DNA from 3 places in the Halobacillus sp. AWH4_228 genome. Region 3 is predicted to be linked to each of the others. Evidence: riboswitches for the same ligand, from Rfam matches in the RefSeq annotation. Region 3 holds a riboswitch; each other region holds the start of a gene.
What was found. Region 3 has a riboswitch for thiamine pyrophosphate ahead of thiT (energy-coupled thiamine transporter ThiT). Riboswitches for the same ligand answer to the same signal wherever they lie in the genome.

Region 1: it holds a riboswitch for thiamine pyrophosphate, as region 3 does, so the genes downstream of both, ACXADP_RS09610 (YkoF family thiamine/hydroxymethylpyrimidine-binding protein) here and thiT (energy-coupled thiamine transporter ThiT) in region 3, are expected to answer to the same signal.
Region 2: it holds a riboswitch for thiamine pyrophosphate, as region 3 does, so the genes downstream of both, ACXADP_RS05500 (acetylornithine deacetylase) here and thiT (energy-coupled thiamine transporter ThiT) in region 3, are expected to answer to the same signal.

What each region holds. Positions count from the first base shown of each region.
Region 1 covers NZ_JBSWTE010000001.1:1,906,146-1,911,333, forward strand. The annotation lists gene ACXADP_RS09595 (energy-coupling factor transporter transmembrane component T family protein) at 1-470, opposite strand, end outside; gene ACXADP_RS09600 (ABC transporter ATP-binding protein) at 451-2,082, opposite strand; gene ACXADP_RS09605 (ECF transporter S component) at 2,082-2,660, opposite strand; gene ACXADP_RS09610 (YkoF family thiamine/hydroxymethylpyrimidine-binding protein) at 2,657-3,259, opposite strand; TPP riboswitch at 3,622-3,722, opposite strand; gene ACXADP_RS09615 (hypothetical protein) at 3,941-4,870, shown strand.
Region 2 covers NZ_JBSWTE010000001.1:1,125,271-1,130,458, forward strand. The annotation lists gene ACXADP_RS05475 (peptidylprolyl isomerase) at 1-633, shown strand, start outside; gene ACXADP_RS05480 (alpha/beta hydrolase) at 875-1,648, opposite strand; gene ACXADP_RS05485 (hypothetical protein) at 1,848-2,264, shown strand; gene ACXADP_RS05490 (hypothetical protein) at 2,474-2,899, shown strand; gene ACXADP_RS05495 (GNAT family N-acetyltransferase) at 2,855-3,349, opposite strand; TPP riboswitch at 3,453-3,559, shown strand; gene ACXADP_RS05500 (acetylornithine deacetylase) at 3,639-4,925, shown strand; gene tenA (thiaminase II) at 4,925-5,188, shown strand, end outside.
Region 3 covers NZ_JBSWTE010000001.1:2,652,131-2,657,318, reverse strand. The annotation lists gene yfkAB (radical SAM/CxCxxxxC motif protein YfkAB) at 1-613, opposite strand, end outside; gene ACXADP_RS13660 (SDR family oxidoreductase) at 813-1,697, shown strand; gene ACXADP_RS13655 (alpha/beta hydrolase) at 1,675-2,421, shown strand; TPP riboswitch at 2,503-2,601, shown strand; gene thiT (energy-coupled thiamine transporter ThiT) at 2,689-3,255, shown strand; gene ACXADP_RS13645 (phospholipase D family protein) at 3,356-4,801, shown strand; gene ACXADP_RS13640 (YflT domain-containing protein) at 4,844-5,188, opposite strand, start outside.

The sequences.
Region 1 (5,188 bases), 750 kb from region 3:
TCTTCTTTCATCATTGGAAGGAAACGGTATCCTGCCATCAGACCATATGCAAGCTTGGGAGGCAGTTTCAGTTGTTGAATGAGGCTTAATATGAAATGAACCATGTTTGTCGTAAATACAAACAAAAGAGATAAGGCGGCAAAGGCCATTACACGAAAGGAAAGCGCCAGAGCCATCAATAAATCTTCTTTTGGGAACAGAAACCCAGCAAGGCGGATAGTCTCGTCGGGACTTGCTGGTGCATCGGCAAAGGCAATGGTCGTCCACAGCATGCCGAAGGCGAATACGGTGAACGCGGAGAGGTATAGGACATATACTCGTTTCCGAAACCTGCCGAAAATCAGTGTCAAAGCGATTGTAAATCCTGTGAAGACGAAAGGGGTTACAGGATCGAATAAGAAGGCGAGTACAAAGACGAGTCCTATTATCGTGCAGGCTTTCATGGCAGGATTAAGAGTATGAAGGGACATGAAAGCGGCTCCTTTCTATTAATAATCGATTCAGTTGAACAGGAAGGGGAGGTTCAACAGGCCAACCCGGAAGTCGGTTATCGTTCCAAAGATGTTCTGGGAGACCATCGTAAGCGATCCTTCCTTGTTCCATCACAATCACCCTTGTCGCATATTGGTGAACAAGCTCCACATCATGTGTGATCATCAATAAGGTGGTCCCTTGTTGAAAGCGCTGCTCAAGCAGAGCCATCAGTTGTTGGGTCGAGACCGCATCCTGACCGAAAGTCGGTTCATCCAGCAAAAGAAGCGATTGATTTTCCACGATCATCGTGGCCACGCTTAAACGGCGTTTCTGCCCCTGACTTAACTGATAAGGATGATGCCTGTCTAATCCATTCAATCGGCACAGGGAGAGCAGATGTTCAACCTGCCGGCGTATTTCCAATTCGGGTGTTCCCCGCTGCCTTAAACTGAAAGCAATCTCCTCGAACACTTCATCGGTTACAAATTGGTGTTCCGGATTTTGAAAAACGTACCCCACCTGTGTACGTAAGTTGTCCGCTCTCCATTTTTTCATGGATGTCCCTTTCCAAGTCACTGTGCCTCTGTCCGCCTTTGTGATGCCGGCCATTATTTTGGAAAGACTGGATTTGCCACTTCCATTCGCCCCTACCACAGCAATCCATTCTCCTTCATAAAGGGAGAGAGTGAGATCCTTTAAAATATGTTTCCACTGGACATCGGATAATTCCAAGAGCGCCTTTCCGCGTCTGTTCGGGTTACGAACATTTGATGGAACTTCAATGTTCCGCTGCGATAACTCCTCCAGGGTAAATGGATAGGGAGGAGGGCAGTCTTCGTCTATGCTGTACTGCACAGCATAGGGAAGCCGGATCCCCTGATTGTGGATGGCGCGGCCCTGGTTATTGATGACTTCTTTTAACGGCCCCTTTGTAAGAATCCCGCCATCGGAGTGGAGTACAATGACATGCTTGAGAAGTTCCAGCCATCCTTCCAATCTGTGTTCGATCACAATCAAGGTGAGACTTCTAGTTTTTTTTATGGAAGTCAGAATAGTAATGAAATCACGAGCAGACTGCGGATCCAGATTAGCTGTCGGTTCATCCAGGAGAAGGATGTCCGGCTCCATCACCAGCACACAGGCAAGGGCCAGTTTCTGCTTCTGTCCGCCGGACAAGTGATGGATGAACGACGTTTTTTTATCCAGTAGATTCACCTGTGCAAGGACATCATCTATTTTGTGTTCCATCTCCTCAGCAGGTACATGAAGGTTTTCTAAACCAAAGGCGATTTCATCCTCGACGGTCAGCATACAAAATTGAGTTTCGGGGTCTTGAAAAACACTTCCAACAGTTTTAGCCAGCTCTCCCGGTTTGAAGTCGCTTGTTGAGCGTCCGTAAATGGCAGCACGCCCATTCATCTCGCCATCCAAATCCTCCGGGTAAAGCCCGTTTATACATTGGACAAGCGAGCTTTTTCCTGAACCGCTCGGGCCAAGGATGAGGGTGTCCTGTTCGTTTTCGATGGAGAGGGTGATATCCGTCAATACGGTTTTTTCATTTTCTTCATACGTAAGCGTCAGGTTTTCCAATTGTACAGCCGTCTTCATCAGGAAGCCTTCTTCTTTCTTAATTCCCGCCCGAGAGCAAAACTGGAAAGGACGCCGGTACGGGCAAGTCCGTCAGCCACGGCTTTACCCAATACTCCGGAAATCACAGCGCCGCTGACCATACGGACAATCAGCATGGCAGCGACGTATCCACCACTTAACGCAGCGTATCCAGATTGGAAATACCCCCATGCGAAACTGAAAACGGCAGCCATCACGCCGGCGAGCATGAGTACAGAAAGATGATAAGACCGGTAACGCGTCAGAGCAAACGCACTTTCCGCTCCGAATCCCTGAATCATTCCCGTTAGAATCAATAGGGGACCGGAAGCATTCCCGAGCAGAACTTCAATTGTCGCTGCGATGGTTTCAGAGAGAAAAGCTGCGCCCGGGCGGCGTAAAATATAGGCGGCAATGATGGATACGATAAACCAGATACCAAAGATAAAATCATATCCGATTGGACCAAAGAGACCTGAGAGAAGTTTTCCAACAGGCAGGAAAGCGAGATAGACGACAGCGAAAACGACGGACAAGACAGATAGAACAACGATTTCTTTGAGTTTCCAGTTTTTCATAAGATGCTCCCCCTGGAGGAAGGGCTGTTGACCGACACCGATACAGTCATGACGGTGTGAGACGACCCTGAAGCTTCTGTCTCACGGAAAACGTTTTCCAACCCTTCGAAAACCGTATGGGTATCTCCGTCAAGTCTTGTAGAATAGTGGGCGGGCGTCACTTGGATGCCCTTCGATTTCATCGCTTCAATCTGCTTGTATATTGTATCCATATAACTGTCCCCTCCCATTGGATAGAGCGAAAACTTAGCTGCTAATGGCTGGGTAATCGAGCGGGAAGTGTCTTCATTCCTCCGTTGCAGGGATTCAGCCATATACGTGTCTCCAGCCGAGTCTCCCGGGCACCCGATTGAATAAGTCGCATGAAAAGCCGCATGAACACCTTCTTTGGATACATGAAGAAGGATAGCCTTTGTCACATCAAAAATATGTTCCATCCGCCCCCGTACCGTCGTAGAGACATCATCGGTATCGAGCCATACTTTAGATGTATCCACTTCCTTTAAGCTTTCCAGAATTATACCCGCAAACTCATCACTCATCGGATGTATGGAAAACGAACATCCAGCAATTTTCGATGTACCACAAACTTGATTCATCCATCATTCCTCCTTTTTTTAAACACAAAGCTCTGTTAAAGTCTGTTGTTGTTATTTTAAACGAGTACTAAATCGTCTCCGTCTGGAATTAGGGGTCCGGCCCGTTGTTTACTCAGAGCATGGGATGGCAGAGAAAATTGTCCGCTTTCCGCGGGGAACGAAGTTTGAGGAGGCTCACGGTACCCCGTGGAAAGGGAGTCATTCCCAAGGCCGCCTCCTGCAAATCCCATGACAGAAAGGGGTGATAGGAGCTCACATGTTAAATAACAACACCAAGCAATAACAGACCCAAACACAAAAAAACTGCATCCCATGGGAATGCAGTCCGTTGATCGATGAATAAAACCTGTAAAGGCCTGATTGATAGAACGGCTGCACTTCCCCACGCTAGTATTATCTAGTTCGGGTGCCAAGGGTCGGATCATCCTCTCAGCCGCTCGCAGCAGCTCCCCTAGTGCCTCATATGTATACAGTTTTTTGTATTGACTCTATCGTAGCGGATGTTGGAATATTTGTAAATGTTTATTCTCCTTTTTATGAATACGAATGATAGAGTTCATTTTCAAAATCTTCCAATCGTGATACGCTGAAGATAATAGAATCTGTCATATCTTGAGTGGAATAAAAGAGTCGGACAATCAGAAGACAAGGGATACCATCAATGGGAAGGGGAAGACAGATATGAACACTCACATGAATCGCACAAGCAGGTGGATGAAGCGGTATGCACGTCCATTGGAAGCAGCCAGATGGGAAGCACTTTTTGAAAGAGGTCCTAAAGAAAAGGTCCTCGTATACTTGAGTGCGTTCCAAAATGAAGATGGAGGTTTTGGTCACGGAATTGAGCCGGATTTTCAACTTCCAGCTTCGTCTCCAATGGCCACATGGGCAGCTTCCCAAGTGCTTGCTGAATTGAATGTATCTTCCAAAGAGCCGCTGCTTCAACAGATGGTTTCCTACCTCCTTCGCTCATACGATCGTCAATCAGGGATGTGGCCTTCGGTTATTCCTGAAGTCAACCATTTTCCTCATGCGCCCTGGTGGTCGTGGAGGGAAGGGGTGCAGTCCAACTGGATGTTTAACCCGGGGGCGGAATTGGCCGGTTTTCTCATCGACTGCTCTCAAAGGGAAACAGAAGCCTGGAAAACGGGTGTGGCTGGAGCCGTTAAAGCTGTTGAACATTTGATGAGTGTCAGTGAGATGGATTTCCACGAATGGCAGTGTTTTCAAAATCTACTAATCTCCGTGGACAAGCATAAAGGACTCGTCCATAATCAAATGCCTTACGGGCTTGATCAGGTGCAGTCCCACCTTCTTACGTTAGGCGAGAACTGTTTCAGTCAGGATCCTTCGGAATGGGGAAGTGGGTACGGTGCGCTTCCGACTGACATAATATCGTCCCCACAGCATCCGTTGTATGCTAAATACAAACCTTTAGTTTTGGAAAACATCCGTTATTATTTGAAAACGCTGAAGGAAGAAGGCATCTGGGATATCAGCTGGGACTGGGGAGACGGAACAAAAGCTTTTGCTGCAGCTGAACAACAGTGGAAAGGAATTACGGCGGTTCAGCGTTGGAAAATTATCCATGCTTTTCAAGGGGAATGGTAAAACGGAAGAGAGGCTGTAGCGCCTCTGTCGGACGTAGATGTTGGAAAAAGAGAGGTTATTGGGATCCTGTTTGCTTTACTGAGCAGCAAGTGCTGGTTTTGTGGTCATCCTTGTCCATGAGGTGAACGTCCATGTGACCGGGAGTATTGGTGTCGATGTTATTGATGGCTGAATCAAACAGTGTTTTACAAGCGTCTGCTCAGTGGATGACCTGAAGGAGACACCCCTCGTTTAAACCTGACCACTTTTCGTGAATTATCTTTTTCCCTGAATATAAAGGAATAAAGAAAACCGGGATACATGTGTTATGTATCCCGG
Region 2 (5,188 bases), 1.5 Mb from region 3:
GAAGCTGTGGAGGAAGAACTGGCTATGTACTATGATCAGTACGGTGGTGAGGAAGCCTTCCAGTCCACTCTTGAAGCAAGCGGGATGACGATTGCGGACGTAGAGAAGGATATTGAAGATTACTTAGCTGTTGATCTGCTGCTTGCTGAGAGGATTTCCATCACTGATGAAGAGAAGGAAACGTATTTTGAAGAGAACAAGGAAAGCTACAATCAGCCTGAGCAGGTAAGTGCGAGACACATCCTGACTGAGACCGAGGAAGAAGCGGAGGAAGTATTATCAAAACTGGACGATGGCGAGGCGTTTGAGGATCTGGTGGCCGAATATTCCATCGATGATACGACAGTGGCCTCCGGAGGCGATCTAGGGGCGTTCAGTGAAGGTGAAATGGTCGAAGCCTTTGAGGAGGCCGCTTTTTCCATGGAGGTTGGAGAAGTCAGTGATATCGTTGAGACGGAGTACGGCTATCACATCATTGAAGTGACCGACCATACCGAAGCGCAGGATGCAGTTTATGATGAAGTCGAAGAGGAAATTGGTGAGACGTTATACCAATCCAAAGTCAGTGAAGAGTACGACCTTTGGATGCAGGAAAAAATGGAGGAGTACGATATTGAAAACACTCTGGAGTAAATAAGAAAAGGCCAGCCGTTTATAGGCTGGCCTTTTCAGTTTCTTGAACATGTATTTGTCCATTGTGTTTTTTATGAGGGTCACGGTCACGGCCTCGGCTAAAGCCACCTGCCCAGGATCTTCGGCTCGCGCTGTTCCCGCAGGCGTCACCACCCAACGCTTCTCGAACCTATTCATCTAATAACTCCTGACAATCATAAACACGGGAGGGATGTCTCTACAACCTGAAAAGGTCAGCCATTTACGGGCTGACCTTTTTTCGATGATTGATGGAGGAGCGCGTCTCCAGATAGGAAAGCAGCGCTCCGATGATTTGATCCTTATCGTAGTCCATCGAGGCGACGTGGTAGGAATTCTCCAAGACGTATTTCGATACATTGTGGGAAGAGACTTTTCTAAGGATGTAATCGGTATTCTCCGGTGGAACGACGTTGTCAACGCTGGACACCAAACAGGTGAGTGGACATCGAATGCCGGATAATTTTCTTCTGACGACCTTCATATACTTCAACAGTTCCTGGTAAGCGGTCAACGGTGTCTGGGTATAGGTGATCTCCACCGCACCGGGGTCTTTGATGTCAGGCTTTCCTTCCTCTATATAAAAGGGTTCGGACGCTTGTTCCAGATGGGAGAACGCCGGGATATACATAGCTGGGTTGATTAACGCTATGCCGGAAATGCCGGGATATTGAGCAGCGAGGTCCAGGGTCAGCGTGCCTCCCATCGACTGACCGATGACGAATACTTCCCTGCACCGGGAGTACAACTGCAGATAAGCGGCTTCGATTTCCATATACCAATCGGAGAACGAGCAGGAAGCCAGATCTTTATAGTGCGTTCCGTGACCTGGAAGTCGTGGCACCGATACGGTATAACCTTGATCCGCCAGCCCTTCTGCCACCTCTCTCAGACTCTGGGGCGTTCCTAAAAAGCCATGACAGAGCAGTACCCCTGTATCATTTCCTTCAAAAAACAACGATTCCGCACCATCAATAACCGGATAGGCTTCCTTCATCATGTTTCCCTCCATCTTCATTCACTGGTTGTTCGATAAAAATCTATTAGTGCTATTAAAATACAATAATTCCGATAAGTCAACTATGTTATATAAGCTGATCCATTTGATCAACGCTTTCCTTCCATGTGAAATGGATTTTTCAAGGGCCATCCAGGAATGCTAGAATAGAAGAGAAAGTGTAAAAGGGGGCTTGCTTTTGAAGGGAATCCTATTGGTGCTTTTATCTGTTTTAATCCTGACAGCGTGTCAAAGTGAAAGGGAATGGTCCTTCTCTGAAATTGGGAAAAAGGATCTTCCAGGGGACGCGTTGTCCTATTTTCAAACGGTAAAAAATAGACATGGAAATCATATGTTCCAAGAGGGAGATCAGAATACGGTGTATATCTATTTGAACGGAACAAAACAGGGCGAAGGGGCGGAATATTATACATCCTTCGAGGTCCGGGCAGAAGAAGATACGCTGAACCTGTTATACAAGACAGGGGCCGGCGCTGGTGGTTCGGTTAAATCCGAACGCTTCTACAGAGTCGACGGTTATCAAAGTTATGAGATCCTGAGGATTTATGAAAACGGAAAAGAAGCCGCCTTTGAGACCATATCTCTGGGCGGATAATTTTCTCTATCCCTATAGAAAAAGGACTCTCCTCCTCTCATTGCCTTACCCTGATCCATAGGCGTCGCCAACGCCTATACTGCAATCTGGTCATGTGGTGAGGTCTTGAGGAAGTTGAAGCCTGCGGGAACAGAACAGACCCACCCAAAACCGGAACCTGCGCTTCTTTTACCTACATAAATAAAACAACATGAAAGTGAGCCTGTACGATGCGGAAAATTCTTGCTGCCTTAATCAGCAGTTTTGTAACAGCTTTATTGGTTTCTATTTATCTCACATCGGATTACAGCAACCTGGTCGGAAACTTATATTTTAATTTAGTCAACATCTATTTGGGGCATGCTGTGTTTGCCCTCCCCCTATCCTTGATAGCCGATCGTTTAAGCAGTCAGCTGTCGTTGGGACGCTTTTTTATTGAGTGGGGCCTGTATCTTTTAATTGGACCACTTCTAGCTGTGTTATTGGCTGTCTTTACGATGTTCTTAAGCTTGTATCTCATACCGATCAGTTTCATTTTTCCAATCACCTACACGCTCGTTAAAAAAATTCCTGCTGCTTTCCTGAAGAGGAGTCTGACAGCGGCTGTCCTCTTATCCGTTGCGGTCATCATGGCTATGTATTACAGTATCCGTTAGTTTCAGGGTCATAAATAAGCTGTTCGGGTCTTCCTTGTAGCCGGCGAAAGGACCACAGAAAACAAACCCGAAGTTCTTATACAGCTGGACAGCCGGATGGAACGCCTCTTGAGACCCGGTTTCTATAAAGAGCTGTGTATACCCTCGGGCGCTGGGTTCATTTATGATGTGTTGGAGCAATCTGTGGGCGACGCCTCGTCTTAAATGGGAAGAGGCCGTTCTCATCGACTTGATTTCTCCGTGCGCCGGATGGAGTTCTTTCAACGCTCCCATTCCTGCCAGCTCTCCCTTTTCCCAGGCTGTCCAAAAAGTCACGCCGGGCTGCTTTAATTTTTCTATATCCAATGCGTGGATGCTTTCTGGCGGGGAGTGCAGGGTCATATTGAAAAGGTGTTCCTTTATGAATGCTTGTACTTCATCGCTTGTTAAATCATCGTTTTTGATGTCCATCCATGGCCTCCTGTTTTATACGTCCTCCATCTACATTTCGCGTTTAAACGGGACTTGTCCTTTCCGGCCCCCTGTGTTGTAATGAAAATAACAGTTTTATAGCATGTTTCACTAGGGGAGCCCTGATGACGGGGCTGAGAAAAGCAGAAGCTTTGACCCTTACAACCTGATCTGGCTCATACCAGCGGAGGGAAGTGAAGCGGTCGATGATTGATCTTTTCTTACATGATGATCAAGCCCGCTCCTTCTCTCGAAGGGGCGGGCTTTTTATATGGAAGGAGAGAGTACGATGATTCAGTTAGAGGAATTGCTGCAGAGAGTGGAGGAAAAGGAAGAGGAGATGCACCAGCTTCTAGGGGACTTGGTCGCCTTTCCGACGTTAAGCCCTCCAGCCCGAAATGCGGCGGAAGCACAACAGTACATAGAAGAGTATTTAAGCCGGATGGATTTTGAAATAGACACGTGGGAACTGTACCCCGGCGATCCGATTGTCGTCGGAACGAAAAAAGGAACCGACCGGGAACACAGCAGAAGTCTCATCTTAAACGGTCATATTGATGTGGCTGCGCTGGATGAAGGGGAATCGTGGGAGCATGATCCTTTTACACTGACCTCGAAGGACGACCGCTTGTACGGTCGCGGCACGGCGGATATGAAAGGTGGAATGGCGGCTGTTCTGTTTGCACTCAAACTGCTCCATGAAGCGGGAATCGAGCCGACCGGCGACCTTCATGTGCAGTCCGTCGTCGGTGAAGAGGTCGGAGAAGCAGGAACAAAATCCTGTGGAGAAAGAGGGTATCATGCCGATTTAGCCATCGTAGCCGATACGAGTAACTGTGCCATTCAGGGGCAGGGAGGCGTCATTACCGGATGGATTACGATTGAAAGTCCGGAAACCTTCCACGACGCGGAACGCCGTTCGATCATTCATGCCGGTGGAGGAAGATACGGAGCAGGGGCAATTGAAAAAATGATGAAAATCATCCAGTCGCTGCAGGAATTGGAGCAGCACTGGGCGGTGACGAAATCGAGTCCAGGCTTTCCACCTGGATCGACGACAATCAATCCGGCTGTCATTGAAGGTGGAAGGCATGCCGCTTTTATCGCCGACCGCTGTGCTTTATGGATTACCGTGCACTATTATCCAGAAGAGCATTATGAAGATGTGATCGAAGAAATTGAAGCACATGTCCGTGCTGCCGCCCAGGCCGATCCATGGCTGAAAAACCATGCCCCTCAATTCAAATGGGGAGGAACGTCCATGATCGAGGAGCGCGGAGAAATCTTCCCCGCCTTTTCTGTCGATCCTGCCCATCCAGGGGTACAGCAGCTTCAACAAGCCCATAAAATCATCCATGGTACGCCGGCGGAAATGTCCATGTCTCCGACTGTGACGGATGGAGGATGGCTCTCAGAAGCAGGCATCCCGACCATTCTCTACGGTCCCGGCACGCTGGATCAGGCGCATGCGGTGAATGAGTCGCTGGACAGGAGACAGCTGTTGGATTATACGAAAACAATGATGGCTTTTTTATACAATTGGTTTCAACAAGCAGATGACAAGGAGGAAGCGTAATGTTTACAGACCGTTTATACGAAAGTGCCCGTCCGATTTGGGAGGCCTACCTCGATCATCCATTCGTCAAAGGGATTGGGGACGGCACGCTCGAGCTTGAGAAATTCCAATTTTTCATGCGTCAGGATTATTTGTACTTGATTGATTACTGCCGCGTGTTTGCTCTTGGTTCCGTTAAGGCGAAAAGCCTGGATACGATGACGATGTTCTCTGAACTGCTTCATTCCACTTTAAGTGAGGAAATGGAGCTGCACCGGAACTAT
Region 3 (5,188 bases):
CGTGGATCGCTTCCAGGTAAGGGAAGGTGCGTCGGTTCAGCATCGTTTCCGCGGATACCATCACGCCTTCATCCGCGAGACGCTGGGAGTTCTCCACCATCCGGTCGAAGAATTTCTTCCGGTTTTCCTCGGAAGGCTTGCGCTCCATGCGGGCGAATCCGGTGTGGATGAATTCTTCAAGCGTTCCCCAGTTATGCGAAATATGTAAAACATCAAGATAGGGGATGATCGGGATATAGCGCTCATAAGGAAGCGTCAAGTTGGAATTGATCTGTGTGCGTACGCCGCGTTCATGAGCGTATTTCAACAGGGGCAGCACATAGTTTTCTACGGATTTTTTCGACATCATCGGCTCCCCGCCGGTAATGCTCAAAGTCCTCAGATGAGGAATCTCGTCCAGTCGCTTCCGGATCAAATCCATCGGCAGCGCTTCGGGGTCCCTCTGCTGCAGGGTATATCCGACCGCACAGTGCTCGCAGCGCATATTGCACAGCGTCGTCGTCGTAAATTCAATATTGGATAACGTCATATGCCCGTGTTCCTTTACGTCCATGTAGGCTTCCCACGGGTCAAACTCAGGTGTAAGCTTCTGAAGCTTCATGTTGGTACTCATAAAATATGAAACTTCCTTTCTATTTAATTGATTCGGTCTTAACCTTTCCTATTCTAACATTATTCAAGCTCGAACTATACCATTCCTTCTTGACGAACGTGAAAAAGAAGCAGGAAACGTCTGCATATCGAAAAAGGAGTTTCCCCGTGTGACAACGAAAGGAAAAGGGTAGACGAATAGATAAAGGAGGACACCATCGATGCAGCCAACCGTTATGATTACCGGATCCTCCAGCGGATTCGGACAGCAGACCGCTGTGAAATGTGCAGAGAAAGGCTTCCGTGTCATTGCAACAATGCGGAATATGGAAAAAGCGTCGGTTTTCCAAAACGCAGACCTGACGGAAGACGTGAAGCAGAAGATTGAAGTGTGGCAGCTGGATGTCACGGATGATACCTCGATTGAACGTTTTAAGGAAAAAGCAGAACAACTGGAGCGGGTGGATGTGCTCGTGAACAACGCGGGCTATGCGGTAGGAGGGTTCCTGGAACAGGTCCCACTTGAGGAATACCGCCGGCAGTTCGATACGAACGTCTTTGGTGTTATAGCCGTCACGAAGGCTGTTCTGCCCGTCATGAGGCGCCAAGGGTCCGGAAAAATACTAAATGTCAGCAGTGTCAGTGGATTGATCGGTTTTCCGGGGCTATCGGCGTATGTATCGTCCAAGCATGCGCTGGAAGGACTTTCTGAAAGCCTGCGCTTTGAACTGCAGCCATTCGGCATTGATGTCGCGTTGATTGAACCAGGCTCTTTTCAGACGAATATCTGGTCGTCCGGTATGAAGCTTCCAGAGGAAGTACACAATCCTTCGTCGCCTTATGCTTCCTACATAAAAGGACTGTGGAGCGCTTTGAACGAAGAGTCACGGGCCCAGCCGGCTTCCGTCGCCGACCTCATGACAGGACTGATCCAAAAAGACAAGCTGAAAAAACTGCGTTATCCAGTCGGAGCGGGCGTCCGGACCAACGTGCTTTTGAAAAGGCTTCTTCCATGGGCATGGCTCGAAAAGGCGGTATTGAAACGGATATTAGGTTCCACCAAAACAAAAGGAGGAAAACCAGATGGCCGAGTACAGCATTCTTGATGGGGCAGAGGAAATCAAATACGAGGGCAATGAGGTGGGGATACTCGTCTCCCACGGGTTCACAGGGACGACCCAGAGCATGCGTCCGCTCGCAGAAGCATACGCACGCGAAGGCTATACCGTTTACTGTCCACGGTTGAAAGGACACGGCACAGCACCGGAGGATATGGAGACGACGTCCTATAAGGACTGGATCGAATCAGTGGAGAGCGCCTATCAATGGCTGAATGAACGGTGCAGTTCTATATTCGTCGTCGGTTTATCCATGGGAGGAACGCTTGCCCTTTATATGGCCGGTGAGCATAAGGACATCCAGGGGGTTATTCCGATCAATGCAGCAATCGACATCCCGGTGATGGAGGAGAGTGCGGCGACAGACGAACGTTTTCTTGATGCCATCGGCTCCGATATTAAAGACCCCGGCCAGGATGAACTGGCCTACGACAAAACACCGGTCAAATCCATTACCGAAATCACGGTCTTAATGGATCAGGTGAAAAAGCGGCTTGATACGATTCACTGCCCGATTCTGGTTTTCGTCTCGGATGAGGATCACGTCGTGCCGCCCAATAATTCAGAAGTGATCTTTGATTCGGTCTTTTCGGAGCACAAGGAGCTTGTCCATTTGGAAAACAGCTACCATGTCGCAACACTGGATCATGACCAGGATTTGATTGTTGAGCGCAGTCTGGAATTCTTCCAGATGTATACGAATACAAAATAGACTCCATTGCCCGGGAAATAAGTTTTGTCATCGGAGAGAAGTTTGATATAATAGAAATATAGCAAGAAGAGTAATCGGTACAAAGCCTACAAGGGGAGCCTAGCGGCTGAGAGTGAACCTCGTTCAGACCCTTCGAACCTGTCAGTTAGTACTGGCGCAGGGATGGCGGCTTTTTTGATGGTGCAATGCATTCGGGATCCCTCCATCAGGAAGCGTCCCTGTCTGCATTGCTTTTTTTGTGTCTTTTTTTAAAGGAGGAATGCTGGAATGAGAAACCGCAGAGTCCTATTTTTAGTAGAAATTGCGATCTTTTCCGCATTAGCACTACTACTGGATATCCTTCCGTTTTTATCATTTAAATTATGGGCCCAGGGCGGTTCCGTTTCGTTTGCAATGGTGCCGGTCTTCATTATGGCCTTCCGCTGGGGCGTGAAGGGAGGCGCGGCGACTGGACTGCTGCTCGGCATCTATCAGATTTTGACCGGTGCCTATATCATCACCCCTTTGCAGACGCTGTTGGACTACATTGTGGCGTTTGCGGTGATCGGTGCGGCAGGAATCGTGGCGAAACCGCTTTGGAATGCGATCCGCTCCAAGGAAACGAAAGCTCTCGTCGGGTGGATCATCGCGGGGTGCTTTATCGGCAGTGTACTCCGCTTCTTCGGTCACTTCGCAGCAGGGATCATCTTTTACGGTGAGTTTGCGCCGGAAGGACAGCCGGTCTGGCTGTACTCCCTCGTTTATAATGGCGGATACATGCTGCCTGCGTTTATCTTAAGCGCCATCGTAATCAGCCTTTTGTTCATACAGCGTCCAAAGCTGCTGCTTCATTAAATGAGAAAAGTCTTCTGCCCCTGCGGTAGAAGGCTTTTTTTTCCATGTTTGAAACACCCCCGGGTAGTGAAAAGACAGGCAGAGACCAGGGGGGATAAGAATGAAAAAAATAAAGGGGTTATTAAAGAAGAAATGGGTCTGGCTGCTGCTTTTGATCGTGCTGATCCTTTCGGTCATGATTGCCTATCATACCTCATGGAAAGCGCTCCCGGAAGGCGTTTCCTACGAGGGCGGTGTCCATCAGATGGAGGATATCGAGTTTTTCCGTGACCTCTCCTATGAGAATCAAGAGGGGGATACGGTTCATGATCTTCAGGTTTTTGAGGAGATGTATGCCACTATAGGGGAAGCGGATGATTTTATTGTCGCTGATATGTTTCTTTTCAACGGCTACACGAACGGGAAAAATGAATTTCCCGAAATCAGCAGTCGTCTCGTGGACGCTGTATTAGAAAGAAAAGAAGAAGTGCCTGAGCTTGAAGTCGTGTTTATTACAGACCAAATCAATACCATTTACGGCTCCTATGAATCGGAAACAATCCGCCGCCTGGAAGATGGCGGGGTGAACGTCGTCTTAACCAATCTGGACAAACTGAGAGATTCCAATCCGTTATACTCGAGTGCGTGGCGTCTGATGTTTTCCTGGATGGGTAACGGAGGAGAAGGGTGGATCGGCAATCCGATTGCCAAGGAGGCCCCTGACGTGACGCTTCGATCCTACATGAAGCTGTTGAATATTAAGGCGAACCACCGGAAGCTGCTTGTGACTGAGGATTCAGCCGTTGTATCCACGGCTAACCCTCATGATGCCAGTGGGTACCATGAGAACGTCGCTTTCAAAATGGACGGTCCGATTATAGAGGATATTTTGGAAGCAGAAGAAGCGGTGGCCCGCTATTCCGGCGGGGAATTCATCGACTACAGCAGCTATGAATGGGAAGAGCAGGAAGGACCGCTTCAGACACAGTTCGTGACCGAAGGAAAGATCTATGACGCCGTGCTGGAAGAGCTGGAGGACGCTGGTAAAGGGGATGACGTATGGATCGGGATGTATTATTTAGCGGATAAAAAGGTGACCGCCCGGATCGATGAAGCGGCCAACCGCGGGGCTGAAGTACGCATCATTATGGATCCCAATAAAACCGCGTTCGGCCATGAGAAGCCGGGGCTCCCCAATTTGCCGGTGGCTGCCGAGCTGAAGAACCTCGGAAATGAGAACATCAAGCTGCGCTGGTATGACACGAACGTCGAGCAGTATCATACGAAAATGCTGTATATAGATGGGCCGGATGATGACGCCATCGTCGCCGGTTCCGCCAACTATACGAGAAGAAACCTGTCCAACCTTAACCTGGAAGCGGATGTCGTCATCCACGGGCCCGGGGAGGAGGAGGTCTTCCAGGAGGTCAACGATTACTTCACGAGGATCTGGTCCAATGAAGACGGCCATTATACAACCGACTATGAAACCTACCAGGACAATCTGACGTCCATCCGCTATGCTACGTATTATCTGCAGAAGTGGACATGGTTTACAACTTATTAAACAGAAGCCCCTGACGCATGTTTTGCGTCAGGGGCTTTTTTATCAGGAGAGAATTGCCTGAGCTTTTGCAGGATTGGTTATGATAAGAAGTACTTTTCCTTCATCCAGGTCTTCTTCATATTGTCCAGCTTCTTCTTTGGAGAATCCGATTTCCTGCATCTTTGTGCGGAGCTCATCGCCTTTTTTACTGAAGATATTCGTGATGACGCTTTTCGCATCCTGCTCGGAAGCACCAATCGTATTCGCATTCACACTCTTCGAAATCCGTTCGGTCCGGTCATCATCATGGGACAGGATGTAAATCTCTTCGTTATCAATGCCTTCGTTCTTCAGTTTTTCTACCATATCCTTCAACTGTTCATCATTTGTGTATTCACGTACAAGTGG